DNA from 4 places in the Bacillus sp. SH7-1 genome. Region 4 is predicted to be linked to each of the others. Evidence: riboswitches for the same ligand, from Rfam matches in the RefSeq annotation. Region 4 holds a riboswitch; each other region holds the start of a gene.

Region 1 (7,686 bases), on a different contig from region 4:
CCATACTTTGGCCGTTGATCATTCGTTACACCTTCAAGTTGATATGCTCCTCCAAATATTCTCTTTTCCCAAAGGTCACGTTCACCACCAGGATAAGCAGATACGCTTCCATTAGATAGCAATGTTTCAAACTGACTTTTATATACTCCTTGCTCAAACAGTGCTTCAGCAACACTTTTCATATTCGAATCTAGTCTGTCTGGATGAAAGTGTAAAGCAATCCTTGCATGAGATTTTAAATTAGCGACAGCTTCTTCAAATATTTCCTCTGTAATATTAGACATGTTAAGTATATGATTAATTGTTGCTTTCGCCTCACGTTTTTCGTTCTCTGCATATTTTGAAATATACTCTAAAGCAAATAATTGAGATCTTGATAATTCCATAATCCAATCTCCCCTTTAATTGAACTGCCCTTAAACACTTCAATTAAAAGCTTATTCTTTCCTTCTTATGAAACGAACCTGATTTATTAAAAAAGTAATTTAATACATCCTAATTATACATACACGCATTTTTCATCGGCAAATGTACACATTCTACAAAAATTTGATACCCTAGCCATCGCTCAGCAATATGTTCAAATGATGAAACAGAGCCTGTTGTAAAAAATCGATGCTTAGGATTCAAATTGTCAGCCAGAATTCCTTTGTGCTGTAAAATTGTGCTTAACTCTATCGCTGTTTCTTCTGCAGAACTAATAATCGTTACACCCTCTCCTAGTTCCTCTTTTATATAAGACTCTAAAAGTGGATAATGCGTACACCCAAGAATTAACGTATCTATATCTTCTTTCGTTAATGGCAGTAAAGCTTGTTTCACTTGCTGCGTTACATATGCTGTATCTTCTAATTGATTTTCTACAACTGTAGCTAAAGTCGGGCACGCGTGACTATGCACTTTCAAATATGTATCAAGCTCATGTAATGCTTTTTCGTACATATTAGATTTTATCGTACCTACAGTTCCAATTACTCCGATTTTCCCTTTCTTCGTCACTTTAATAGCCGCTCTTGCTCCCGGATGTATAACGCCAATAACCGGAATAGAAAGTGCTTCTTGCAACGCAGCCAATGCAGCAGCTGCAGCAGTATTACATGCTACAACTAGAGCTTTTAACGGAAACTGTTTGAGGAACTCAACCATTTCAAATACGAAAGATTGTACCTCTTCTACACTTCTTGGCCCATACGGACAACGCTCATTATCACCAATATAATAAATGCTCTCTTTAGGCAATTGTCTTATAATTTCGCTCGCAACTGTTAATCCCCCAACTCCCGAATCTAACACACCTATTACTGAATGTTTATGACATACAGACATATACTTCATCCCCTTTTCAATCATCTAGCGCTAATAACATTTATTATATTATGAAAATTCAATATTACATAATAATCCCTCATACTTTTAATCACAAACTCTTCTCTATAATCTGATTATTACTATATCCATTGACGTATAAAAATTCATTTGTTACTCTTAAATACGTTAATTTAATATTTAAATCCTCATTCGTATCTCGGTGAGGTAGAGGTTGCAATTATTAAGAGTATCATTTCCGGAGATGTAGTGGCATTGATGAAGGAATGAGAAAGGAATGGTTGCCGAAGTAAGTTGTGTCCACCATGCACACTTGCTGGGTCTGCATTTAATAAGTGCAGAACTGTCACAAACGTTTCGTTTGTGGAGAGCTATCGAGAGGTATGTCGTGGGTTTCTTATAAGATAGAAAGCATGTAGCGGCAAATTACGTGCTTTTTTTGTTTTGTTTGGGACTTCTCTTCCTGACTCAGGAAGACATACATATCTCCTCGCTTGACTTGGTTATACTAACTTTGGAGGTATTTTCTATGCAACAAAAAAAATGGGGCTTTTGGGTACTCACAGCTTTCGTTGTCGGTAACATGGTTGGCGCTGGTATTTTCATGGTGCCAAGTACGTTGGCACAAACAGCAAGCCCTCTCGGTGTCACTTTAGCTTGGTTAACAACAGGGTTTGGTGTTTTAATGCTAGCTCTTGTTTTCGGTAATTTAGCAATTCGTCGTCCTGATTTAACGACAGGACCACAAAGTCATGCATATGCCTTATTCTCAACACCAAAAAAGAAAAAAATGGCTGGTTTCAGTATGGTATGGGGATATTGGGTTGCAAACTGGGCAAGTAACGTTGCCATCATTACATCATTTGCGGGATATTTATCACTCTTCTTCCCAATTATGAAAGATACACGACTACTATTTTCAATCGGTTCGTTTAACATAGAAGTCGGAAAACTAATTACATTTACGATTTGTTCCATCTTACTTTGGGGAACTCATATTATATTAACTAACGGTGTAAGCGGAGCTGGAAAGCTAAACTTCTTAGCAACAACAACGAAAGTAACTGGATTCCTTTTATTCATCGTCGTTACGTTATTTGCATTCGAAGCTTCTAAGTTTGGACAATGGTACACACCGATGATCGATAAATCAGGTGTATCACACGGTCTTCTTTCACAAGTAAACTTAGCTGCTCTTACAACACTTTGGGCATTTATCGGAATTGAATCAGCGGTTCTTTTATCAAACCGTGCTGTTTCTCCAAAAACGGTAAAACGCGCAACAGTTGCTGGATTACTTATTACAGTTGCGATTTACTTAGGAATTACAATTTTAACAATGGGTGTCCTTCACGTTGATACATTACAAGCTTCTGAACGTCCATTAGCAGATGCATTAAATGCTGCAATGGGTCACGGCGGCGGGAAACTGATGGCACTACTTGCTCTTACTTCCCTATTCGGTTCGATCTTAGGCTGGATTTTATTAAGCTCAGAAGTACCTTATCAAGCAGCAAAAGAAGGTTTCTTCCCTTCCTTCTTCACGAAAACAAATAAAAAAGGAAGTCCAATTTACTCATTACGATTAACAAACATTATGTCGCAAGTGTTCCTATTCTCAACATTATCAGGAACCATTGCGGAAGCTTATACATTCGTTATTACCGTATCAACACTGGCCTACCTCATTCCATATCTCGTTTCACCGATCTTCCAGTTAAAACTAGTCGCAACTGGTGAAACGTATAAAAATGAAATGCGGGCAAGAATTACAGATGGTATAGTCGCAGTGATCGCACTTTGTTACGCACTATGGGTTATTAAAACCGGTGCATCCGATATAAAAACATTCCTTCTCGGAATTGGTTTATTCGTAATCGGTTTTGCCTTCTATCCATTAATGAATCGTGATCAGAAAAAAAATAACGAAAAGAAAAACGGGCAAGTTGCATAACGCAATTTGCTCGTTTTTTCTTTTGCAAAACATATATAATAGAACAAAGAGGTGAAAAACATGTCAATCGAATCACTATGGAGCAGCCGCTTCCAACAACATATTCAAAATATCATTACATACTTTGCACGTATGATTAACGGTTTACTATATAGCTTTATCTTTATTTCATGCGTTGGCGCATACTACTATGCTCAGTTTCTAAAAACATCTCCTTCTAAAGGAATATCTTTACTACTCATCACGATTGTACTTACATTCATTATAACGAGATGTCCTATCCGTACATTTATTCAAAAACCTGATGCTGTCTATTTACTAGCACTAGAAGAGAAATTAACTTCTTATTTCAAAAAATCTCTTCTATATAATTACATCATTCAGCTTTTCCCATTATTATTTACGTTCCTTATTCTCGTTCCACTTGCACTGCAATCATTACAATTAACTGTACCTTTCTTATGTACAATCTTTATCGTTTTAATGATTACGAAAGCTTGGAACATATACATACATTGGATGTGGCGTGATAGTCATGAAAAAAGCATATGGTTCATTATTCGTATTGCTTGTAACGCCCTCATTATTTACATGCTGTTTTATGCGGCAAATGTTCTCATATTAGGCGGATTACTCTTACTACTTACTTTCCTTTTTCTATACACGAAAAAACAGCCTACAAAACGAATACCATGGGATTACATAATCGAGCAAGAAGAAAAAATGAACGTTCGTTTCTATCAATTTGCTAGCATCTTCACCGATGTTCCGCAACTGAATAAGCAAGTAAATAAAAGAAAATGGCTTACAACTTGGATTGAACCTTTATTACATAAAAAACGAGCAACTTTCTTCTATTTACACACACTAGCATTTTTACGCGGGAATGATTATTTCGGTATATATATTCGCTTAGGGCTGATTGGTGCCTTTGCCTTATATTTTATACCAAACATATACGTAAAAGGCGCTATCGCATATATCGTCCTATATATGATCTCTATGCAGCTCCGTTCCCTATGGAAATATTTTTCGGGAAATATTATTGTAGCATTATATCCAATTGATACTGAAAAACGAATGAATCAATTTCTTCACTTAATCTTTATATTGCTAAGCATTCAACTCATTGTATTTTCAATTGTTATACTCATTGCTACAGGTCAATTTTTACATAGCCTTATCATTATGATTATCGGGTTACTTTGGATCAAATTTATTATTGTACCAAAAACGAAGCAACGCGTTTCTTCGTTTTAACAAAAAGAGTTATCTTAAAAGCCAAGGAGAAAATAAATGATCTCCTTGGCTTTTTTATTTTCCTTCCTCAAACAAGAATCACCAGAATAACCGATATTTTATGATTTTACATACAAAAATGATAATACATGTTTACGTCCTAATAAAAAGGGTATGTATTAAATTAACAGAGTAAAGGAGGGGCCTATATTGTGAATAAAAAAATGGAGCAATTGGAACACCACGTTACAGATAATCAACGCAAACATGCTTTAACAACAAACCAAGGAGTCAAAATAGCCGAGGATGAATTTTCTTTAAAGATGGGCTTAAGAGGCCCAACCTTAATGGAGGATTTCCACTTTCGCGAGAAAATGACCCACTTTGATCATGAACGAATTCCTGAAAGAATTGTTCATGCGCGCGGAGTTGGCGCACATGGTTATTTTCAGCTTTATGAATCGTTAGAAGCATATACAAAAGCAGATTTTCTTACTAACCCTTCAAAAAAAACACCTGTATTTGTACGGTTCTCAACCGTTCAAGGCTCTAAAGGATCAAATGACACAGTAAGAGATGTGCGCGGATTTGCCACAAAATTTTATACAGATGAAGGTAACTATGATTTAGTAGGTAATAATATGCCAGTATTCTTTATCCAAGATGCTATTAAATTCCCTGATTTTGTCCATGCAGTTAAACCAGAACCACATAATGATATTCCTCAGGGAGCTAGCGCTCATGATACATTTTGGGATTTTGTTGCCCATAATCCCGAGTCTACTCATATGGTTATGTGGCAGATGAGTGATCGCGCAATTCCGCGTAGTTTACGAATGATGGAAGGTTTTGGGGTTCATACATTTCGACTTATTAATAAAGAAGGAAAAGCCCATTTCGTAAAATTTCACTGGAAACCTACCCTCGGGGTTCATTCATTAGTATGGGATGAAGCTCAAAGGGTCGCTGGGAAAAATCCCGATTTCCATCGTCAAGATTTATATGAAGCAATTGAAAAAGGCGATTATCCGGAATGGGAGCTCGGATTACAGCTAATTCCAGAAGAAGATGAGCATGCATTTGATTTTGATATTTTAGACCCAACGAAATTATGGCCGGAAGAAGAAGTTCCTGTAAAACTAGTTGGTAAAATGACATTGAACAAAAACGTTGATAACTTCTTTGCCGAAACGGAACAGGTAGCTTTCCACCCTGGCCATGTCGTACCAGGTATTGATTTTTCAAATGATCCTCTTCTGCAAGGAAGATTATTCTCCTATACAGATACACAATTATCTCGTTTAGGAGGCCCTAATTTTCACCAAATTCCTATTAACCAGCCTGTATGTCCTTTTCATAATAATCAACGTGATGGTATGCATCAAATGCAAATTCATCGCGGTCAAACAAGCTATCATCCTAATGGCTTAAATGACAATCAACCAGCAACCGTGCAAGCTGAACAGGGCGGATATGAGCATTATCAAGAAAAGATTGATGGACATAAAATTAGAGGTCGCAGTAAAAGCTTCCTTAACTTTTATTCTCAAGCTAAACTTTTCTACAATAGTATGAGGCCTATTGAAAAGCAGCACATAAAAGAAGCTTTTTGCTTTGAAGTTGGGAAGTGTAAATCAGACATGGTGAAGGCAAATGTAATTGCTCTCCTAAACCACGTCGATCGTCAATTAGCACAAGAAGTCGCTAACATTATTGGAGCCCCTTTACCTAAAGAAAATCACGAAGTAAATTCAGATGCCAAATCACCTGCACTAAGTATGTCCAACACTATTTTTAAAGCTGATTCCAAAAATGTTGCAATTCTATTAAATGGTGACCCAAGCGTCTCCCTTCTGTCCGAATGGATTCAAGCTTTTGTACAGCATCGAATTAACTATAGCATCATAGATAATAAAATTTATCAGTTCAATGATTCCATTAAAGTAACTGATACTTATACAACAACAGACTCTTCCCTTTTTGATGCAGTATTAGTGTTTAGTAGTGATTCTGTCATTCACCCCCCTGTTTTAGAATTTGCAGAAACTACTTTTAAACATTTTAAACCGATAGCTCATGTCCTTAGTAATCCTCATGCTTTGGACAATAGTAAAATTAAATTAGATGGAGCAGGAGTTTACAACTTAACAGACACTTCAATTGAGTCATTTATAGAAGGCATTGCCCAAGGACGATTCTGGAACCGATAATATAATATAAGGAGCGGATTAGAATGAGTAAAAAAATTGCTATTTTAATAACGGATTATTTCGAGGACACAGAATACACAGAGCCAGCAGAAGCTTTTAAACAAAAGGGATATGAATTAACAACTATTGAAGCAGAAAAAGGTAAAACGGTACACGGTAAACAAGGAAAAAGTGAAGTTGTAATTGATAAAGGTATCAATGATGTTTCTCCAGAGAACTTTGATGCCCTCTTCATACCAGGCGGGTTCTCCCCAGATATACTTCGTGCAGATGAACGTTTTGTACGCTTTAGTAAAGCATTTATGGATGCGGAAAAACCTGTTTTCGCTATTTGTCACGGACCTCAGCTACTCATCACTGCACAAACACTTGAAGGACGTGATGTGACTGGATATAAATCTATTGAGATCGACTTGAAAAATGCCGGTGGAAATTTCCATGATAAAGAAGTAGTCGTATGCCAAAATCAGCTGGTCACAAGTAGACAACCTGAGGACATCCCGGCGTTTATTGAAGAATCGTTGCGTATATTAGGATAGCTACTTTGGTTAATTAATCTCCTTTTATTTACATGAAAATAATGAATCAGTGGGGTTTTATTCATCCCCCACTGATTATTAACCCTCACCAACTGGTCGTTTACAGGAAATCCGACCACCACAAATAGCAGGATAAATAAAAAGGGGGAATCCAAAAGTTCAGTTTAAATAATCTTTTGGATCCCCTTTTCTCGTCCCCAAATTTCTAATCACTTTTCATAGGCAGTTCTCATATAGTGAAAATGACTATATCATTCCTATCCATAAGTTAAATAATGATTTCGCACATATATAAATACAAAAGATGGGAGCCTTATTTATGAATAACAATCCACCTTCAATGCCCCCAAATCCAACGGAAACGAATAATAATGAAGTGAGCTTACAAACGTTACGCGTCATTGGACTTATTGTACTG
Region 2 (7,686 bases), on a different contig from region 4:
TACTCAATGTCTTTTTTCAATAGAAATGTTCCATCTACTATGAGTACCATATTGAGTTGAGCGAGTATAGGCGTATTATATACTGGAATATCCGTTATTAAGTTATGAGAAATCGTTTCATACTGTAAATTCCCATTAAGTCCCAAAGGCTTTAATAGTCTTTCTTTGAAAGCTGTATAATCGTGTGCATCTTCATAATACCCTCTTGCAGATTCTTTACCTTGTGCATAACGAATCACTTTTGGGTTATGAAAATCGTCAATGCTAGCGCGTGTTACTGGTAACCCTCGTTTTTTTATTTCTTCCGCTAATTCGTTTGCAAATGTTGTTTTTCCTGATGCTGTAATACCGCTTACTCCAACTCTTGTCGGATGGATTAAATTTAATTTTATAATATGATCCACTATTTCTTTCATACGTTGTTTTCGATTCATGATATTTCCTCCTACAATAAGTTTGCATAATATAATTATGATCAATAATTTATGTTACTATTTGTCGGTAAATCGATATCTTATGTCGAATCGTCTATATATCGAAAAAATCGTTGATATATTATGATTGGCTTACTTCCCCTTAAACCCTCGATACAATGCAGTCCGTAATTCTTGTTTGTATTCTTCAATTTCTGGCATATCGAGTTCTTCTGCTAGTCTGATAGCTAATTCAATATCATACGGTACACGTACGAGTTGAATGGAAAAACTCGCTGCTTCTTTTTCATTGTAAGATCCTTCGAATATTAAATAAGAAGCTTGTGTAATTTCAAGAGGATTTCCTACGCTACCAGCATTACATAACGTTTTTCCTCTGAAGTTTTGAACGAACGCTTGGTGAACGTCACCGTAACAAACGACATCTGGTTTTCTTTCTCCTTCTATATTCTCCGTGAGCTCACTGTTTTCGAACATACTCATACGCTCTTCTCTTGAAGCGTGTGGTTGTATTCTTTCATATAAACTTCTCGGTGAAGCGTGGAACATACGAATCAGTTTGCCGCTCATAAAAAATTCGATTGAAAATGGTAAGCTTCTTAAATAGTCATTTTGTTCTTCTGATAATTGTTTTTGATGCCATTTTAACGCTTCAAATTCAGTCGGTTTTGTAATAAAATCATCCCAGTTTCCCATTACGACTACTTCACATTCTTTACGAATGATTTCAATTACTTCGCTAGAATGAGGACCTTTTCCTACTAAATCTCCAAGACAAATAATGCGTTCGATTCCTCTTACTTTAATATCTTTCAGTACAGAATCTAATGCCGGAATATTACCGTGAATATCTGAAATTACTGCTATTTTATCCATATGAATCCCTCCATTACTTATAGTTTATTATATCCTCATGTTGTGATTGATACCATTTTGGAATATAGGATGAAAAATGATTATGATCTTCTAAAATTCCGTTCAATCTTGCCTTCATATCATCTACTAAATGAGGCGTACTTCGGTTTGTCCATACGATATCAGCTGGGAATGTCATTGCTGCATATAAGGAGTACAGTTTCCAAAAATGAAGTGACGGTTCTCCCCCGCAATAACCACGAACTTGTCCAACCGCAAACGGTTTGCTTATTCTTGTAGTAAAAATCGCTACGTTATAAAAATCGTGAATTGGATCACCAAAATCATATCCACCAAAATCGATAACGATAAATTCCTTATTATGAATCATACTATTTGCTGGATGGAAGTCATCGTGTAAAAATGTGATTGGACGATTTTTTAATAAGTCTTTATGATTTTCTACAAAGGTTAATACTGGCTTCAAATCTAGAAAATTCACTTCGTAATCTGCTAATGCCTCTATGTATTTTTCGTATTTATTCCATCTAGATGTTTCCCATTTATCACTTGCACTTTCTCTTTCAATTGAGTGAATTCGCTTTAATACTTCTCCAGCTTTTCTTCCCGCATAATACTGTTCTTCCGCCGATAGCTTCCCTAAACCTTCTTCACCATTTACACCTTGGGCCCATTCAAATACTTGAACACATTTATTTAATTCCTCAAGTTTTATGAAATGAATTAACTTAGGCGTTGGAATATATAATGACTCTAATTGTTTCATATACGCATATTCTTCTTGTTTATGTTCAAAATGAACAGCATCACATACTTTCACAAAATATGTTACTCTGTTTTCTAATTCCATTTTATATTTCTCTTCATGTGAAAAACCTTTTGAAATAGCTGTACACTTTACAATACGAGGCCATTCTAGTTTTCTCTCTATCTCTCTAATCATTTCTTCCAAAGCATTCACCTCATTAATATATGTACAAACTACCTAACACTTCATGCTCTCGTTTATTTTCTCCTTTAAATTCCACTGCAAATGGATATTCGCCATGATTCTTTATGTATTCTTGCACTAGACCTTCTCCAACCGGTTCACAAAACTGTACTTGAATGTCACCAAACGATACATTTTGACACTCCGTATTCCATTCTTCATTTTTCACGACTGGGCTTGCAGCTAGCCCCATGACTGCTTTCCATTTCCGCACTGTTTCTCGAACATTTTTCACTGCGTAATGAATCGTTTCAATTTGTTGTACTTTGTTTTTATGTTCAGTGATCGTCCCAATGTTACGTAAATCGTTTCTTCTTTCTTCGTCTGTTTCATTCCACTGTATAAAGAAGGGGAATTTCGGTCCGTTTTCCTCTTGCTTTACAAATAACATTTTCCATTCTAAAAGGCGGCCATCTTTCCTCATACGTTTTCCTTCAAATGGTCCTATCGTATGTAAACCGTGCTTACTAAACTTAACTGCTAGCTCTTCAATGGCATCTGTTCGAATTGCGATTTGTAGCATCCCTTCTCCACCTTGTAATTTCACTACTGTTTCTTGTACTAATGGATTGTCTGCTTCTTTCGCTTTTTCTTCATGCTGAACTGCTAAAAACTCTATATACGATAAATCAAAATAACATAAACTATTCCAAGTACCCCAGTTCGTATGTTCTCCACCTATTGTAGTATGGAATCCATGCGCCTGCATTTGTTTTGCCGCTTCCTTCGGTGTACAATTCACTGCGTGTACGAGATGATCAAATCGTAACATGTCTTTCTCCCCTTTCTCTCCATCCTTTTATTGTATATTTTATTTTTCTTTCATTCAATTCAAAAAACTTTAAAACCTAGTTGATTTATACGATTAATATGTATTATAATGAAACAAATTTAATTATTGCTGATTGGAAAAACCAAAGGCACTTTTCTCATACGGGAAAAGTGCTTTTTTCATTTATTATTACAGGGGGATTATTTATGCAGAAATTAATTGTCTTTGCTATTATTGGATTTTTCGCTCAATTGATCGATGGAGCGCTTGGAATGGCGTATGGGGTAACATCTACCTCGCTATTGTTAATGTTTGGTATCGCGCCGGCTGTAGCTTCCGCTTCTGTTCATTTAGCTGAAGTCGTTACAACCGCCGCTTCTGGTGCATCTCATATCAAATTTGGAAACGTTGATAAATATACAGTTTCCAGATTAACATTACCCGGAGCAGTTGGTGCATTTATTGGGGCATGTTTTTTAAGTAATTTACCTGGCGATGTCATTAAACCGTACATTTCCGTATTTTTATTTACTTTAGGGGTTTATATTTTATTACGATTCATCATTCAAAAACAAATTGTTACTTCCAAAAAGCGCATGTCTGCCAAACAACTTGTGCCACTCGGCTTATTCGCTGGATTCGTCGATTCAACTGGTGGCGGTGGCTGGGGTCCAATTACGACACCTGTACTGCTAGCAAGAGGAAATGAAGCTAGAAAAGTTATTGGATCTGTAGATACGAGTGAGTTTCCTGTTTCACTCGCTGCAACAATTGGTTTCTTCATCTCACTTGGCTGGGAACAAGTAAGCTGGGTTTGGGTATTCGCCTTAATGCTTGGCGGTATTGTCGCAGCTCCAATTGCCGCATGGTTAGTACGTATCGTTCCACCTCATTTACTTGGGGTATTAGTTGGTGGCCTTATTATCTTTACGAATATTCGTACACTACTTACAACATTTAAAGTGGATCCAACTATTATTTCACTTTCTTACGTGGCAGTTGGTCTTGTCGTTATTATTTCTATTTTCATTGCTGTCCGTAATCATTCCAATCGTTCTAACGCATCAACAGGCGGCTATCCGAAAGATCAAAAACAAATGCTACCATAATGATAAAAAATACCGCTCGAACTATATCGAGCGGTATTTTTTATTTTTCTATTTTCCAATTAATCATCGTATCTGTTGTATCTACTCTCTTCATATGTAATTTCTCTAATACACGAATTGAACTACCATTTTCAAAGAGTGTCTCCGCAATAATTGTATCTACCTTTCCTGTCTGGAAAGCCCACTTTATTAATTCATCTACAGATTCTGTAGCATACCCTTTATTCCAATATTTCTCAATAAAACCGTAACCAATTTCTACTGTACGTTTCTCGTTCGGTTTCCCTTTAAATCCTATATCCCCTAGTACGATGTTATCTTCTTTTCGAATGACATACCACGCACCCCACGGTAATAAATCCTTATCTTGTTTTATATTTTCTACATGCCCTGCAATATGCGGGCCGCTATTGTATCCTTGATTCTTCGCAATCTGAACCCATTCTTCCGTACACGGGATAATATGTAATCTTTCTGTTTTTAATTTCATAACGATGTCCCCTTTTTAATTAAACAGTACTTCAATTTTACTACAAAAAGAAAGAATATTCACTCTTTTTATTTACACATATGTTTTTTCTTTAGAACAAAATAAAAGAAGTGATACCCTTCAAACGTTATGTCGAATTATATTTTCTGAATTTTCTTTTAATTTTAAAGGGTTTTTCAATATTTTTTGCGAAACATTTGTATAACAATTTTTTCTTTGCTTATTGCTACATAATAGTAGGTTCGGGTGGAGTTATGCAAGCGTTTCCTATACAATAACCGATATTTTTTGACTTTTTCTAACAAAATCCCTTGCAATATATTCAGAAACTCATTACAATTGCCATATATTAAATATCTTAGCAATATATAAATCCTCATCAATCCGATGAGGTAGAGGTTGCGACTTTTAAGAGTAAAACGGACGAGACACAGAGAATGTCACTGACTCCGTTTGAAAGGAAAAGTTGCCGAAGTTTGTATTTCTTCTCTGGAAGTATGAGCTGGGGCTGTCTCCGAAAGGAACAGAACTGTCACGTTTACAAAATTACCGTGTAAACGTGGGGTGCTATCTTAACGGAAGGGTATGATGGGGTGGTTATTTGTGAAACGTTCCGCCTAATTCCTTTGGCGGTTTTTTGTATTTTTCTCCCCCGCTCCTTCCTAACCTACAAGAAAAGGAGTGTTGAACATGAATAGCGCAACAAATCAATCTACCTCTAAAACGCAAACTACACAAGGACAAGGTGAATTAAAACGCGGATTAAAATCTCGTCACCTTACGATGATTTCTCTCGGTGGTACAATCGGTACCGGACTATTTCTTGCCAGCGGTGGTGTAATCCATTCAGCTGGTCCTGGCGGTGCACTAATCGCATACGCCGCAATTGGAATTATGGTGTATTTCTTAATGACAAGCTTAGCTGAACTTGCAGCTTACATGCCTGTTACTGGATCTTTTAGCACGTATGCAACAAAATTTGTTGATCCATCACTTGGCTTTGCACTTGGATGGAACTATTGGTATAACTGGGCGATTACAATTGCGGCAGAACTAGCGGCCGTAACATTAATTATGAAATTTTGGTTCCCTGATACCCCTTCCCTCATTTGGAGTGGATTATGCTTAGCTATTATTTTTCTCTTAAACTATTTATCTGTTAAAGGTTTTGGTGAATCTGAATATTGGTTCGCACTTATTAAAGTAGTTACTATTATTATCTTCTTAGTTGTCGGCTTCATGATGATTTTTGGAATTATGGGCGGCGAATCTGTCGGCTTTAAAAACTTCACTGTTGCAGATGCTCCATTTAACGGCGGTATCATGGCAATTATCGGTGTATTTATGGCTGCTGGTTTCTCCTTCCAAGGAACTGAATTATTAGGTGTAGCTGCTGGTGAAACGTCTGATCCAGAACGCAATATCCCAAAAGCAATTCGTTCGATCTTTTGGCGCATTCTTTTATTCTATATCCTTGCAATTCTCGTTATCGGTTTATTAATTCCTTATACAACTGAAAGTCTTGCAGCAAGTGATGTTACAGTAAGTCCATTTACACTTGTATTTGAAAAAGCGGGCGTTGCCTTTGCTGCTTCTGTTATGAACGCTGTTATTTTAACGGCAGTTTTATCTGCTGGTAACTCTGGCATGTACGCATCAACTCGTATGCTTTGGGATTTAGCTCGTCAAGGAAAAGCACCGAAGTTTTTAGGTAAATTAGATAGCCGTGGTGTACCTGTTAACGCTCTAATCGCAACATCAGTAGTTGGTAGCGTCGCTTTCATCGCTTCTTTATTCGGTGACGGTGTTGTATATATTTGGTTATTAAACGCTTCTGGTATGTCTGGCTTTATCGCATGGGTTGGTATTGCAATTAGTCATTACCGCTTCCGTAAAGCATATATCGCACAAGGAAAAGATTTAAAAGACTTACCATATAGAGCAAAATGGTTCCCATTCGGTCCAATCTTCGCATTTACACTTTGCGTCATCGTAATTTTAGGACAAAACTACGGCGCATTTATGGGTGAATCAATCGATTGGAACGGCGTACTCGTTTCTTACATCGGTTTACCGCTCTTCTTAGTACTATGGTTAGGATATAAATTTACAAAGAAAACAAAAGTGATTCCACTTGATAAATGTGAACTAAAATAAAGTAGAGCGAGCAAACAATTTTGTTTGCTCGTTTTTTTTACAATTCTCTTTACTTCCCTATTTCTTTTGTTTTTGCAATAATAAAAGAAATAAAAATAAAGGTTGGGATACAATGAACATTCGTATTACTGATGAAGCAAAGGCAGCTATACATAGATTAGAACGTGAAGATAAAAAGATCATTCGCATTAGAGGAACAATGACAAACTCTTGTAGCATTTTCGTTGATGTTGATTTAGTTTGGGATACATACAATGCAGATGATATTGTATATGAGGATGAAATGCTTATTGTACAAATGGACTCATTCATGAAAGATTACACTGGTGATACAGTGAAACTTGATTATAAGACGACTGGTTTTAGTATTACGACTCCTAGTGAGACGTTAGTTTATGGATTGTCGATTAAAAAATAAAAATTATTTTCAACTGATCAATGAGGTGAAAAAATGGGTAAATACGTTCCATTAAAATTTTTATTTAATGATGAATTAGCAGAAAAAATGGCTGATTCTATTTGTAAACACGATTCTACTTTCTCTAAAAAAAACTTTATAGCCTCCGTAACATGTAAAGTTGAAGGTTTAGAGTTAAAGCAACGGATTGAAGTAATAGCAGATGAATTACACAATGCTTTACAAAAAGATTTTAATGAAGCAATACATATATTACTGAAAACATTGGGACCAGAAAATACAACAGAAGTAGGTACATTTACAAACGGCTATATGTACATGCCTATCGCAAAATACGTTGAAAAATATGGGCTTAACGATTTTGACTCCTCATTCCATGCAATGTATGAAATAACAAAAAGGAATACTGCTGAATATGCCATTCGGCCTTTTCTTGAAA
Region 3 (7,686 bases), on a different contig from region 4:
TTATTTTATTTTATAAAAAAGGAATTGCCCATCCGAACAACTCCTTTTCCCCATTTAAACAAGTTCTTTAATACGTATGCGATCGTTCCCAATAATATTTTCATATGTTTCGCGCTCTACAACAATTTGGGATGTACCGCCTTTCGCGAAGACGACAGCTGGTCTACGAATCCGATTATAATTATTCGCCATCGAGTACCCATATGCCCCTGTACAAGAAATTGCTAATAAATCGGCAGAAGCAACTTTCGGTAGAGTAATATCCCAAATTAACATATCTCCACTCTCACAGCACTTCCCAGCAATCGAAACGATTTCCTCATTCTCATCATTCCCTCGATTCGCTAACATCGCTTCATAACGAGCGTTATATAAAGCTGGTCTTAAATTATCAGTCATCCCACCATCCACTGATACATATTTCCGAATACCAGGAATGTCTTTCACAGATCCGACTGTATAAATTGTCGTTCCAGCATCGCCTACAATACTACGGCCTGGCTCAACCCATATTTCTGGCAATGGATAATTATATACTGTAAATTGTTCTCTCACTGCACTTGTTACAGCACGCACATATGTCTCAAGAGTTAATGGTGTATCTGACTCTGTGTAGCGTATTCCGAATCCTCCGCCCACATTTAGCACTTTTACTACATAGTTCGTTCGCTCTCTCACTTCTTCTAAAAATTGATGAAGAACTTCAATCGCTCGAACAAATCCAGCCGTTTCAAATATTTGCGATCCGATATGTGAATGAATTCCTAACACATTATAATTTGATTTTTGTAAAGCAAGCTCAATTGCCTGCATCGCTTGACCATTTGATACGCCAAATCCAAATTTCGAATCATCTTGACCTGTTGTAATATATTCATGTGTGTGCGCCTCTACTCCAGGCGTTACACGGATTAATATGTTCACAAATTTCCCGTGTTGCACTGCTAAATCATGCAAAATTTCTAATTCCAAGAAATTATCTACGACAAAACAACCAATATTCGCCTGAAGAGCCATCACGATCTCTTCTTCTGTTTTATTATTGCCGTGAAAATGAATACGCGATGCTGGAAATCCCGCTTGAAGCGCAGTATATAATTCTCCTCCAGAAACAACATCTAATGACATATTCTCTTCACGAGCTACTCGGCACATCTCCATGCACAAGAACGCCTTGCTTGCATATGCTACTTGATAAGAGAAACCACTTTCTTTAAAAGCACGATGAAACGCGCGGCACTTTCCTCGAATTGACTCTTCATCGTATACATAAAGTGGTGTTCCGTATTGTTTTGCTAGCTGCGTCGTATCGCACCCTCCAATTTCTAAGTGTCCTTGCCCATTGATTCGGCTTGTGCCGTGTAAATACATTTGAATTCCTCCCTTATTTCCTCTAAAACTCATAACCCCAATCTTCTATTCATTGCAGCACGCTTTTAGATAGACAAAAAACGCGCGGAACAATGTTCACACGCGTTTCTTATTAGGAAAAATATATATTGAAAAAATAAACGAGTTGTTATCTCCTCAAAATAAGAAACCGCATCAACATCTCCAAATAGCTCTCCATAAAATAAATCTTATGACAGTACTACATTTATTCAATGCAGTCCCAATATATGAATAAGATGGTTATTCTTATATTTCGGCAATAGTCCCTTTCAACCTATGATCACAGATTCCATTAAATCTCCCATAGCTTACTCTTTCCTATCGCGGCCTCTACCTTTGAGAGTAGATGAGGTAAGTCTATTTAATTTTCAAACATCTAATTGTTGCTATTAACAATACCAAAGGATCATTTTATTTGTCAAACAATTTTTTATATTGTTTTTTTACAGTTTAGTTTCGTATCGTTTGGTAAGCGCTTTACTAAAATCTTTGTCACTTCCCATTCGCCTTCTTCGTTATTAAATGTAATCGTTACCTTCTCAAATGGTGGAGCAATTTTCCCAGCAACACGTTCATACTTTATCACTTCAATACTCGCTTGAAATAAATATGTACCGCTATACATTTTTTTTAAACTAATAATTTTAGGACATTGATAAGGCTTCAAGCTCCCATATTGTTTTTCAATTGCTTTATTTATTTTCGGGAATAACACAGAATAAAGGGCATCTTCCATAAGAGGTGCATCATATTGAGCTACCGACACACTCGGTGAAGCAAAAAGTATAACACTACTGCATACTATAAAATATAATAATTTTCGCATTATAACCTCCGTATTGTTACACGATTCTTTCTGCGCACGATAATCATACATAGAAACTCCGTTTTATTGTCTCCTACTGCCCTTTTTCTACTCAATTATTATAAAAAAGTCCACAACTCTCTTTTATTTTCGTATAATGATACTCATAGTATAATAAACATAATAACAAAGGACTGTTCGTATATATAAAATGAGGCGCTAATCAAATCGACTCATAAGAACCGTCATGCTTTTTAGGAGAGGAGTATATTATGCTACAACGTCTGTTTCCAAAACTGCGATTCGCACTCGTTGCAGTCGTTTTATTATGGATAAAAACATATATTGTGTACAAGCTAGCATTTGATATTAAAATTGATAATTTCTTTGAAGAATTTATGCTTTTTATTAATCCACTGGCTGCGTTACTTTTATTTTTCGGTTTTGCTTTATTTGCATCTAAACACCGGAACCGCATTATAGTTGGAATTAGTTTTATACTTTCATTCATTTTATTTGGAAATGCAATGTTTTATGGGTTTTATAACGATTTCGTTACATTCCCAGTGTTATTCCAAACAAATAATATGGCTGATTTAGGGACAAGTATAAAAGAACTCTTTACGTATAAAACATTACTTTTATTTGCAGATGCGATTATTTTAATGTTTCTTTCGCGTAAATTCCCGGCATTTTGTGACAAGACGCCGCTTTCTCGCTCTGAGAAGCGAACTTTCTTTAGCGGTGTAACAGCTCTATTAGCACTACAGATTGTTGTTTCCGTTATTTATAAACCACAAATGTTCTCACGCTCATTTGACCGTCAAACTGTCGTGAAAAATTTAGGTTTATACACATATCATCTATTCGATATTACACTTCAATCAAAATCTTCAGCTGAACGTGTATTTGCAAGTGGGGACGGGTTCTCTGAAATTAAAAACTATACAGACTCAAAAGATAAGCAAGTTGATAAGAACTTATTTGGAGCTGCAAAAGGTAAAAATGTAATTTTGATTTCAATGGAATCTACACAAAGTTTTGTTATTAATAAAAAAATAAATGGAAAAGAAATTACTCCATTTTTAAACGAATTTATTAAAGATAGTTTTTATTTCGATAACTTCTATCATCAAACAGGACAAGGTAAAACTTCTGATGCTGAATTTATCGTTGAAAATTCACTTTATCCGTTAGACCGCGGTTCTGTATTCTTTACTCACGCAACAAATGAATATACAGCTACACCAGAACAATTAAAGAAATACGGATATTCTTCTGCTGTCTTCCATTCAAATGATAAAGCGTTTTGGAATCGTGATGTAATGTATCCTGCACTTGGATATGATCGTTACTTTAATTTAAATGATTACGTAGGCACAGAACAAATGTCTGTCGGTTGGGGGTTAAAAGATAAAGAGTTCTTTGAACAATCTATTCCAAAGCTAAAATCTTTAACACAACCGTTCTATACAAAATTCATTACTTTAACAAATCATTTTCCATTTCTTCTAAATCCAGAAGATCAATATGTTGATGAGTTTAATTCAGAAAGTGGTGTTGTAAACCGTTACTTCCCAACTGTTCGCTACACGGATGAAGCTCTTAAACTATTTATTAAACAATTAAAAGATGAAGGACTGTATGATAATTCAGTTATCGTCATTTATGGAGATCATTACGGTATTTCTGAAAACCATAACGCAGCTATGGCTCAGTTCCTTGGGAAAGACGCTATTACACCGTTTGATTCTATGCAATTACAACGCGTCCCTCTCATTATTCATGTACCTGGTCAAGAAGGAAAAGTCATTTCTAAAGTATCTGGTCAAATTGATATTAAACCAACACTACTTCATTTACTTGGTATTAAAACAAATCAATCAGTTGAATTTGGAACTGACTTATTTATTAAAGAAGAAGACCCACTTATGGTAATGCGGGATGGCAGCTTCGTTTCAAAAGATTATGTTTATACAAAAAACATGTGCTATAAACGAAATACAGGTGAAGAGGCGGACATTTCATTATGTCAACCAAATATTGAAAAAGCAAAAACTGAATTGAAACTCTCGGACAAACTCATTTATGGAGATTTATTACGTTTCGATCCTAACAATCGGTATAAAACCGGAACTATGAAAACGAGATTTGAATAAAAAAGAAGCAAAATTATAAAAGTTGCTTCTTTTTTATTCAAATTATTCTTCTATGAAATTATTCTTCAATGAAATCTTTCACAAATTGGGAATTTCTTTCGTATGAGGAAGAAATTTATGGTATGATAAAATAAGTAAACTTTCATACACTAATTAAGAATTTATTACAGAAAGCAAGGGATCAGATTTTGTATAGAGCAGCTATTCCAAACTTATTTACGCTCGGAAATTTATATAGTGGATTCTTGTCAATCGGCTATGCATCTTTAGGATATTATAAATCAGCTGCTATTTTAGTACTTATCGGGATGATGTTAGATAGTCTTGATGGGCGTGTTGCTCGTTTATTACGTGTTGATTCACAAATGGGAAAAGAGCTCGACTCACTTGCAGATGTCGTAACATTTGGTGCAGCACCTGCTGTTTTAATGTATTACACATCTTTCTCCAACTACGGAATCATCGGTCTATACATAGCGGGATTATTCCCTCTTTTCGGGGCATATCGTTTAGCACGATTTAATGTAACACCATCTTCTACTTCAATGAAATATTTCACTGGGGTACCGATTACAGCAGCCGGTGGGCTTGTTGCTTTCTTAACATTATTTTCACATACCATTCCAAAAATCGTTCTTATTACAGTATTTGTAACGTTCGCATTTTTAATGGTAAGCCGCATTCGTATCCCAAGTTTAAAAGATGTACCAATTCCACGATATAGCATCATTATTACACTATTTTTAGTTGGAATCATTATTACAATGTACCAAACAGGGTTCGGTAATTTTTCTGTTTTCTTATTCATTGCTATTCCACTATATATTTTGTATATGCTATCTCAATTTCTTAGACAAAGACCATCTAAAAGAGCAAATAAAGAAAAATAAAAAACCTTCCGATTCCGGAAGGTTTCTTTTTATTTTGTAACCAATACTTTTTGATTTACAGGTGTTACAGGCTCTTCACCGTTTAATACGGCTAAAATATTTCTTACTGCCATTTCAGCCATCGCATCACGCGTTTCAAAGGTTGCATTTCCTACGTGAGGAGCAAGTACTACATTCTTTAATTCTTTTAGCTCTTCGGTAATTTTCGGTTCAAATTCAAACACGTCAAGAGCTGCCCCTTCAATTTCATTCGTTTTTAATGCTTGAGCAAGTGCCGCTTCATTCATAATTGGTCCACGTGAGGCATTTACAATGTACGCTGTTTTCTTCATCATTTTAAACTGCTCTTCATCAATCATATGATGCAATTTCGGATTATACGCACAGTTAATTGTAATAAAGTCTGCCGTTTGTAACAATTCTTCCAATGTTACATATGTTGCTTCCAATTCACTTTCAGCTGTAGGTTTTCGATTTGGTCCTGTATATAAAACGTTCATTCCGAATGCTTTCGCACGCTTTGCAACTGCCTTTCCGATTTCTCCAAGGCCAATAATTCCAATTGTTTTACCATGTACTTCGCGGCCTAAGAAAAATAATGGAGCCCATCCGTTAAATCCAGTTGTACGACATAGCGTATCACCTTCAGGAATTCTACGTGCAGCTGCTAAAAGAAGTGCAAATGTTAATTCTGCTGTCGCTTCCGTTGATACTTTCGGTGTATTCGTTACCGCAATCCCTTTTCCTCCGGCATACGAGTAATCAATATTATCGTAACCAGCACCGTAGTTTGCAACAATCTTCAAATTAGGTGCCGCATCAATCACTTCTTTTGTCACCTTTGTAGAAAGTAGGCTTAACAATGCATCTTTATCTTTTACACGCTCTGTTAATTCATCTAAAGAAATTAGCGCCTCTTTATCATACATTTCTACATCATAATCTTTTAATAATTCTAATCCGATTGTTGGAATTTTCCCTGCTACTAATATTTTTGCCACTACTAACACCTCTTCTATAGAAAATAAGATATCTCTTATATTTCATTGTAAGAAATCCACATATAAAAACCAAGGAATTTGATTATAGTTTTGAAAATCGACACTTTTCCATGAAAAAAGAGGAGATGTAACTCTCCCCTCTTCTTACGCTTTTTCCTGCGATGCTTTTCCGAGCTTCACATCAATCGTTCCTTCTGCAACTGTATCACTAATTTGCTCCTCAATAACTGACTGAGCAGTATTCGTTGTTTCAGAAGTATACGATTGTTGCTGTGCACCTTGTACATTTGGTTTATTTTGTTGTTTCGCCATTTCTTTCCCTCCTTTTTATTCTTTCTTATTTTGAACAAAAAGGAGGGTTTTCATCAAAAAATCGTAGTTCATTTTGAAATTGTTACTACTTCTTCCAGTAATCTCATCGTTCTTACTCTTTTCGTAAATGTAGCTAAGTGAGAAATATCATGATTACGTAATGTCTTTATATTCTCTTCCACATATTTTCCTAAATCATTCGGATAATGAGCATCCGAGGAGAGAGTAATCGGTACACCATGCTTAGCTAATACTTGTAAATAGAGCGGACTCGGGCACATTTCTCGCACAGGATAGCGATAGTACAGTCCCGCATTTATTTCTGTTGCCGTATTTGTTTCTACTAATGCACGCGCAATTTCCTTATAATAAGAAAGTTGTTCATTCTCATCTAATCGATAATTAAATACTTTTATGTTATCAAGATGCGCTATAATATCAAATAACTCAGAGCGAACCGCACTCTCTACAGTTTTGAAAAACGTATCATATAAAGCACATAAGTCATGTTGCTCAAAATATTCTTTCGTGTCTGGATTATCAAATCCCCATCCATTTAAAAAATGAACAGAACCAATTACATAATCAAAGTCTCCTAATGCCAGTAAAGATTGTAATTCTTGTTCACCACCAATAAAATAGTCCGCTTCAATTCCAAGTTTAAGCGTAACGCCTCTTTTACTCCATCGTTCTTTCGCCTCTTCAATTGCCTTAGTAAAATCATGTAGTGAAGCTACCCTTACTTGGTCTAACCATTCCTTTTGTAAACGTCCAAGCCCCGAATTACTAATATCAACATATTTTTCATAGTATTCTTTCGCTTCATAAAAACGGTATAAATGATCGACAATACCAACTTCTTTTATCCCTTTTCGCAAAGCTTCTTCTAAATATAAATCAATCCAGTTCGTTGTAAATGGCCCTTCATTCACACGTCTTTGCAGGCGTTCTTGTGTTTTCACAAGCCATTCCATAGAATGTTTTTCTTCTTTAAGCGGTTCATAGTGTTGTAATGCTTCATTTATTTTAGCTAGCCATCCTATTGAATATGGCCCTTCTTCTAAATGAATGTGATAATCCACTTTCATACACATTCCCCCTATAATGTATCTATTTCTCTTCTGTCC
Region 4 (7,686 bases):
ACTACTAGATGAATAAGATAATATACTAGCTGCGATTACTCCTGCTGCGATTATTCTATTTTTCATAGAATATATTCCCCTCTCAAGTACAATGTATTTATGTAACAGACTAATTATAGTTCTGAAAATTAGTAATAGTCAATTGTAATTTGTATAATTTTGTATTATTATTGTATTTTTTGTCATATTTAACTATAGTTAAAAACTATAAGGTTTTATAAGAGGAGAGATTCGTATGAGCAACAATTGGAAAGATATAGAACACCGTATTTACACGATGTGTATGATTCAGCGGAATAACGAAGTATTACTAATACAGCGCCCCGATCGTCTAGGTTTCCCTGGTTATATCGCTCCTGGCGGTAAAGTAGATTTCCCAGAAAGTATCGTTAAAGCTGCTAAACGAGAAGTAAAAGAAGAAACTGGATTACTTGTTTCAAATTTAAGTTTTAAGGGATTAGATGAATACGTAAATCCGAAAGAAAATGTTCGATATATGGTATTTAATTATTGGACAGACTCATTTGATGGTGAACTTCTTATGAACCCTCCTGAGGGCGAATTATTATGGGTACCAATTGATGAAGCACTAAATCTTCCTATGCAAGATTGGTTTAAAGAGAGATTCCCATTATTTTTTGAAAAAGGTACGTTTGAAATTCAACGCGTCTGGGACCGAGACTTAGATAAACAAGTTGCTATGACAATTACGCATATATAAAAAAAGCTTGGAATCTCTCCAAGCTTTTCTTACTTCTCCTCTAACTTCTTAATCTCATAATCAATTTCTAAAAACTCGATTCCGAATATCCACATTTTATGATTAGCTTCTAATATGTGATCCGTGTGCTCTTTTATAATAAAAGTCTCTGCTAACGGTAAACGTATTGTAAAGAAACGAGTATGTAAATAAATCCCCTCATCTCCCTTACCATTTTCTCTTAGCTTACTAGTAATAATTAAATCATTACTCTTATTACATAATTTCAAAACCCCCGTCATATTCGAATAGGGTAAAGGTAATGCAATATTCATATATGTCTCGTTCATATATGTATGCTTTGAGTAAAGAGCTACAAATATAGATTCTCCTGCTTCATTTTTTCTCAGCCAAGCCCTTACATTCTCTCTTCCATCCTTTGCATCTATTATCCCAATGATAGAGCCTTGCATCGTTTCCCACTTGCCGCCCATTCCTAAATGCACTTGTCCTACACGCTTACTCATTTTCTCATAACAAAATGCAACCGGGCGGAACCACCGAGCCCATTTAATATGCGATTGTAACTCATACTCTTTTGTATTTTCATAAAACCGAGTAATACTTAAAGGAATCTTCGCCATGTCTAATGCCTCACTATGAAAATCATTCATATTATCAACTAAACCTTTGTATTCCTTGCTATCTATTAAATGTCTGTTATGTAAAAATGCTTCCCCAACTATCGTATTTCCTCTTAACCTGCTCATTGGTTTCCCGTAGTATTTATAATTCGGAGCACTCTTTTCAATCATCCAGCCGACAAATGCCGGTAATGCTACTCCAACTCCGTTAACAACACCGTGAATCCAAACCATTTGAGCAATTGTAATCGTCATTACATGTTTCAAATTCCCATACGAGTATATAAGTGAAAACATAATTGTTACCATGAGTGTACTAGACGATATGACTAGGAGGATTTTTGCGTTGATAGCATTAAATTTCGTGCGCCAAACATAAATCCCATACCCATAAATCGCACATAAATATAGGAACACTGCAAAAAATTCAAATACCCTTGAGTACGTAATTCCAATCGCAACTGTCATCGGTGAAATGACTATAATAAACATAATTGCATCATATACTTTACTGCTCTTTTCTCTCTTCCGCCCTATTAAACCAGCTGATAATGGCAATAGAAACGCCGAATAATGAAAATGTGCAGCTGTGAGTAAAACAATGTCAGAGCTAAAATGCATAATTGAAAGTTTTGCTACTGAAGCAAAAAACCAAAAACCACCTAAAAACAAATAAATAAACGCACTATCGATAGCTGTCTCTTCTAACGGTTTCCATCCTCTTTCTAGTAATCTATTTATACCAAATAACGCAATGATCCCCGTATATACAAACCAAATTATCGCAAAGATATATTGATTTGTTACAAAAGCTAACATTGCACAAATCGCTGCTATCGGATATAAAAACGATACGGATTTATAAAATAATAAATACGATCCATTTCGTGCTCTTTTATCAATAATACAAAAAGACATCGGTATAAATAACAAAATAGACAATAAAATAATTGCTTCAACTGGGTTTACATTTGACCACTCACATATTAGAAAAACAATATAACAAGCAAGCCCAACTATTATATTTTTCATATCATTTATTTCCTTTCCACAAATGTTCCCTTATATGAAAATAGGGAACCCATTAACGGATTTCGTACTTGAACATGAATTCGAAAACATTGTAATTCGTCATCATAACTTTCAACAATTTTTGCCTCTCCGTATAAAAGTTTCGGTAAAGAGATTTTTCTTCTAAACATATAAAACCATTGTTTCTTCGAAGAAATATGCATTGCCCCTAACTCATCAATATGAAAATTTAATGTAGAGACGAGTATATGTGGTTCACCAAAATAATCTACAATTTCATTTTCGGTTTCATCCAACTGCATAACTGCATTAAAATATCTTTTCTTATTATGGAAATAGAAAGTACGATTCCACTTTACAATTTCTTTTCCATATTCATCTCGTTCAGCTGTATTATGTATTATAAATGGAACTCCCTCTCCCCGTTCTGAGAAAAACATTCGAAACTTCGATGCAATTTTTAATATTAATTTTACGAAAAAAGAACCACCGTAAATTTCATCCATCTTTCCTTCTCCAGTAAAGCTATTTTCTTCTGTAATCTCATAGCGTTTCTGTAATTTTGGATGAAGTCTTTTATAAGAATTCCCTAATAATCTTTCATAAATATTAGCCATACATTATCCCTTTCTCTTCCTCTTGCAATTTTTTGCACTTGGTAAATCAAAACTATTTATATAACCGACAATCGATAACCCCATTAGTAGAACGTTTAATGTAATTGGATTAAACGACTCTGTAAAGCTTGCGATATTCGTAAAGCCTGCCGCTATCGTTAAGGCTATTAACATAAAAATATGTACTATAAATACTTTTCTTTTTGGAAATGGCAACAGCCATATGACACCAAAAATAATTTCTAATATTCCGATTATTTTAAGTGCAAAAATACTATGTGCAGTTGAACCAATCATCACAGATAGCATTTTTACTTCTTCTGAATGAGTAAACACTAGTTTCGGTACTATTCCTTGATACATCCATACAAATGCAAATAAAAAACATACAATCCAATATGTCATCGTTCTTCTCATTAGCAACCTAGGATGAAGTCCTTTTTCTAACCATAATTTTAAAGCATCAAAACTCCAAGCAGTCGCCCAGCCTAATAACGGTCGAAAAATACATGAATCTATTACATTTCCTATACGACCATACCTCGTATCATAATCATATTGCGTCTCAAAATGAATGTATGTTTTACTCGGTGTATACTTCCAATAACCACGCCCTATTTGAATAAGAGATAATTTATTATCCGTCCAAAATTTTAAAGAAGAAATACGTTCTCCCGTTTCTTTTCTTATCTCACCTATCGATTCACCTTCTCCAGCTATTTCAAGTCCAAATCCGATTTTTGTTTTATATAAAAACTTCTGTGGTTCTCCTTCTTTTTTCTCTAAATATGAAATTTCAGAAAAGCGAGCATCCCATTCTGTATGTATATGTGGTTCTTGCGTGTATTCCCATAATTTCTCCATTGTTGTGTTCATTTCTGCCGAAACATAAATAGGCTTTTTCCCCTTCATTCTTCCACCTCCTATGTACTATAATTTTAATGTACATGCAATGAATTTATTTTGCTACTTTTTTCACAAACTTTTTCGTAAAGAGAAAGAATTTTTAAAATTTATATAAAACACTTGCTTCCCCGAAAAATTTAAATTATTATAAAACAAATGTTACCAACAACTTCATAAATCAAACACTCTCGCCTAAAACGTGAGATAGAGGTTGCGATACTTATGAGTATTCTAATGGAGACACAGAGAGGTCCATGAAATTAGATGAAAGGAAGTATTGCCGAAATCGATATATTTCTCTGTATTTATCGATTGGGGCTGTTTTCGAATAGAAACAGAACTGTCATATGTACAGACGTGTACGTATGAAGAGCTATCTACAAAAAAGAGATATCATTTTTATGGTATTCCTTTTTTGGCGGTTTTTTTATTAGCTCCGTTTTCTGTTTCCCTTTTCCTGTAACAGCACCATCCTCACTTATTTGAGATGGTGTTTTTTGTTTTTCTCTGGTAACTACAGGAATATTGGGATTTATATATGTCCTAATCTTTTCTTAAAAATGGATGAAAGAAGGAATTCGTAATGGAAACGATTGTACAAAAATTTGGTGGTACTTCTGTCGGAAGCGTTGAGCGCATTCAACATGTAGCCAATTTAATTATTGAAGAATATGAACGAGGACATAGTATCGTCACTGTCGTTTCAGCAATGGGAAAAAGTACAGATGAACTTGTCTCACTTGCTAACGCGATTACAGAAAATCCGAGTAAACGCGAAATGGATATGCTTCTATCAACAGGAGAGCAAGTGACTATTTCATTATTAACGATGGCACTACAAGCGAAAGGTTATAACGCGATTTCATTAACAGGATGGCAAGCTGGTATTACGACAGAATCTGTACATAGTAGTGCACGGATTACTGAAATTAATACGGATCGAATTCAGTCTTATCTTACTAAAGGCACGATTGTTATTGTAGCTGGGTTCCAAGGAATCAGTGAAGATCATGAAATTACGACACTCGGACGCGGTGGTTCTGATACGACCGCTGTCGCATTAGCAGCAGCATTAAACGCAAAAAAATGTGATATTTACACAGATGTGACCGGCGTATATACGACGGATCCACGAGTTGTAAAAGATGCTTACAAATTAGATGAAATTTCTTATGACGAAATGTTAGAACTTGCAAACCTCGGTGCTGGTGTATTACATCCACGTGCTGTTGAATTTGCTAAAAATCATAATGTCATTTTAGAAGTTCGCTCAAGTATGGAACAAGAAAACGGAACAATTGTAAAAGGAGAATGTAACATGGAACAACAATCAATCGTTAAAGGTATTGCATTTGAAGATAATATTACACGTGTCACAATTAAAGGACTAGAACAAGGCTCGCTTTCCACTGTTTTCTCTACATTAGCAGCAGCACATATTAATGTAGACATCATCATTCAAAGTATTACAAATGAAGGAACTGTGCATCTCTCCTTCTCCATCCACTCTAATGATTTAAGAGAAACATTAGAAGTGTTGGAACAAAACCAAGAAGCACTTCACTATGTATCAGTAGAACATGAAAACCATTTAGCAAAAGTATCAATTGTAGGATCTGGTATGGTCTCTAATCCAGGTGTTGCTGCAAATATGTTCACTACTTTAAAAGAAGAAGATATTCATATTAAAATGGTAAGTACATCAGAAATTAAAGTTTCTGTCGTTATTGACCGCCTTCATTTAGTAACAGGTGTTGAGGCGCTGCATCAATCATTTATGGCGAAAATCGAGCCTTTAGTGCAGATGAGTTAATTTCCACTCGTAAACGTAAAACAAATTATATGAATCTATTTCCTTCCTATATAAATAGAAAGCTGTTTGCATTGTATAGCGTGACGAGAAATTTATTTACATTAAAATAAAGTCATTCTATTCAACAATCGGGCCATTTAATGGCGTACAGACTAGAAATATTTTGTGAGGAAGTCGCGGTATTGTTTGTTAGCAAGATACTATATGACATACTTAATAACAGCTTGTCACATTTCCCTATACCGTGGCAAGCTGTTTCTGTTTGGAAGGAATTTGTAACCTTTTAATAGTATACTTATGGAGATGACCAGATAATACATTTTTACATATAAGGAGATACAGAGAATGACAAAAAACAAATTACTCAGAATGGACAATGTCAGCATCGTTGTAGAATCCCTTGATGACGCAATCTCTTTCTTCGAAGAGATTGGTTTGAAACTCGAAGGGAGAGCCACTGTCGAAGGTGAATGGGCTGGTCGCGTAACCGGACTCGGTTCCCAGTGCGTAGAGATTGCTATGTTGGTTACGCCAGATGGCCACAGCCGGATTGAACTTTCGCGATTTCTTTCCCCGCCCGCTATAGCAGATCACCGGACAGCACCTGTCAACGCCCTCGGTTATTTGCGCGTCATGTTCACCGTTGAAGACATTGACGAAATGGTATCTAGGCTTACTACTAAGCATGGTGCTCAGCTCGTTGGCGAAGTAGTTCAATACGAGAACTCATACCGTCTCTGCTATATTCGTGGAACCGAAGGCATTTTAATCGGTTTAGCGGAAGAACTCAGTTACAAGTAAGTGATGTATTATAAATTAAACCACTATATTTTTAACCACGTCCTAACTTTAGAACGTGGTTATACTTGTTTGAGCTTTTAAAAATATATTCTCATTTTACATATAGATTTCAAGACACTATTCAAATCGTTCTTTAACATATTACCAACATCTATAAATCATTATAAAATAATTTGGTTAGTCATTTTATCCTTTCCTAGGAAATATAACTAACTCTTCTCATTTTATATCTTATCGCTCTTTTCCATGAAAAAACGATCTATATTCATTCAAAATAACTTTCTTCACATCCGAGTAAAATACCATCATGAATAGTGCAACTCCTAATAAAATCTCTTGAACTCCTTCATAATCAATGAAAGCACTTAAAATTAGCAAACCGCATCCGATATAAAAACCAAATCCATTTCCTTTCTCAAAATCCTCATCTTCTGCATCACTATGTATTTTCTTTTTGAAATCTTGATTCCCTTTTATCAACACGTCTAGCGTAACGTTATACATTTCACTCAATAAAATCAAATTTTCAATATCAGGGCAACTTTTATCATTTTCCCATTTATATACCGCTTGCCTCGTTATACCAATCTTTTTAGCAACATCCTCTTGCGAAAATCCTTTTGACTCTCGTAGTTTTTTTCACTGTTCTCCTAAGCTCATAACGTCCCCTCCTTTAACAAATTATTACACAAAAAGAGATATAGAAGAAAGAAACCATTAGTAAAATTCACTGTAAACCATTCGTTTACACAATAAAAAAGAGAGGATAACTTTTTGAGCTACCCTCTCTCATTTCTATTAAAACAGATGAATGTTTTCTTTCTTGCAAGCTTCACGTAAATCATCAGGCCATACAGAAGATTGCACTTCACCGATATGTGCTTTACGTAAGAAGTACATGCACATTCTTGATTGTCCAATACCACCACCAATTGTTAATGGTAGTACATCTTCTAATATACCTTTATGGAAATCATACTCACGTTTAAAGTCATCACCAGTTTTCGTTAACTGCTCATCAAGTGATTTACTATCAACACGAATTCCCATTGATGATAATTCGAACGAAGCTTGTAGTACTGGGTGCCAGAATAGAATATCACCGTTTAATTTCCAATCATCATAATCAGCTGCGCGTCCGTCATGCTTTTCACCTGAACGAAGTGCATCACC

Evidence for each region. Region 4 has a riboswitch for lysine ahead of DN390_RS02645 (aspartate kinase). Riboswitches for the same ligand answer to the same signal wherever they lie in the genome.
Region 1: another riboswitch for lysine. It lies ahead of DN390_RS05665 (amino acid permease); the one in region 4 lies ahead of DN390_RS02645 (aspartate kinase).
Region 2: another riboswitch for lysine. It lies ahead of DN390_RS08690 (amino acid permease); the one in region 4 lies ahead of DN390_RS02645 (aspartate kinase).
Region 3: another riboswitch for lysine. It lies ahead of lysA (diaminopimelate decarboxylase); the one in region 4 lies ahead of DN390_RS02645 (aspartate kinase).

Annotation. Positions count from the first base shown of each region.
Region 1 is NZ_QNUD01000006.1:22,481-30,166, forward strand. Features, by position in the region: gene DN390_RS05655 (DUF3626 domain-containing protein) at 1-386, opposite strand, end outside; gene racE (glutamate racemase) at 496-1,326, opposite strand; lysine riboswitch at 1,527-1,708, shown strand; gene DN390_RS05665 (amino acid permease) at 1,856-3,280, shown strand; gene DN390_RS05670 (ABC transporter permease) at 3,341-4,540, shown strand; gene DN390_RS05675 (catalase) at 4,732-6,729, shown strand; gene DN390_RS05680 (type 1 glutamine amidotransferase domain-containing protein) at 6,753-7,268, shown strand; gene DN390_RS05685 (hypothetical protein) at 7,588-7,686, shown strand, end outside.
Region 2 is NZ_QNUD01000007.1:472,484-480,169, reverse strand. Features, by position in the region: gene DN390_RS08720 (nucleoside/nucleotide kinase family protein) at 1-434, opposite strand, end outside; gene DN390_RS08715 (metallophosphoesterase family protein) at 567-1,310, opposite strand; gene DN390_RS08710 (aminoglycoside phosphotransferase family protein) at 1,324-2,262, opposite strand; gene DN390_RS08705 (VOC family protein) at 2,276-3,073, opposite strand; gene DN390_RS08700 (sulfite exporter TauE/SafE family protein) at 3,172-4,182, shown strand; gene DN390_RS08695 (GNAT family N-acetyltransferase) at 4,223-4,672, opposite strand; lysine riboswitch at 5,058-5,250, shown strand; gene DN390_RS08690 (amino acid permease) at 5,363-6,829, shown strand; gene DN390_RS08685 (iron-sulfur cluster biosynthesis family protein) at 6,942-7,247, shown strand; gene DN390_RS08680 (DNA alkylation repair protein) at 7,281-7,686, shown strand, end outside.
Region 3 is NZ_QNUD01000041.1:116,641-124,326, forward strand. Features, by position in the region: gene lysA (diaminopimelate decarboxylase) at 55-1,371, opposite strand; lysine riboswitch at 1,552-1,733, opposite strand; gene DN390_RS25855 (DUF3888 domain-containing protein) at 1,823-2,218, opposite strand; gene DN390_RS25860 (LTA synthase family protein) at 2,470-4,356, shown strand; gene pssA (CDP-diacylglycerol--serine O-phosphatidyltransferase) at 4,545-5,246, shown strand; gene DN390_RS25870 (NAD(P)-dependent oxidoreductase) at 5,276-6,247, opposite strand; gene DN390_RS25875 (YozQ family protein) at 6,392-6,559, opposite strand; gene DN390_RS25880 (histidinol phosphate phosphatase domain-containing protein) at 6,628-7,647, opposite strand; gene hisI (phosphoribosyl-ATP pyrophosphatase) at 7,659-7,686, opposite strand, start outside.
Region 4 is NZ_QNUD01000004.1:2,829-10,514, forward strand. Features, by position in the region: gene DN390_RS02615 (N-acetylmuramoyl-L-alanine amidase) at 1-66, opposite strand, end outside; gene DN390_RS02620 (8-oxo-dGTP diphosphatase) at 236-721, shown strand; gene DN390_RS02625 (YndJ family protein) at 751-2,376, opposite strand; gene DN390_RS02630 (DUF4166 domain-containing protein) at 2,382-2,993, opposite strand; gene DN390_RS02635 (DoxX-like family protein) at 2,997-3,905, opposite strand; lysine riboswitch at 4,097-4,283, shown strand; gene DN390_RS02645 (aspartate kinase) at 4,483-5,712, shown strand; gene DN390_RS02650 (VOC family protein) at 6,058-6,513, shown strand; partial or broken gene DN390_RS02655 (helix-turn-helix domain-containing protein) at 6,745-7,173, opposite strand; gene asnA (aspartate--ammonia ligase) at 7,312-7,686, opposite strand, start outside.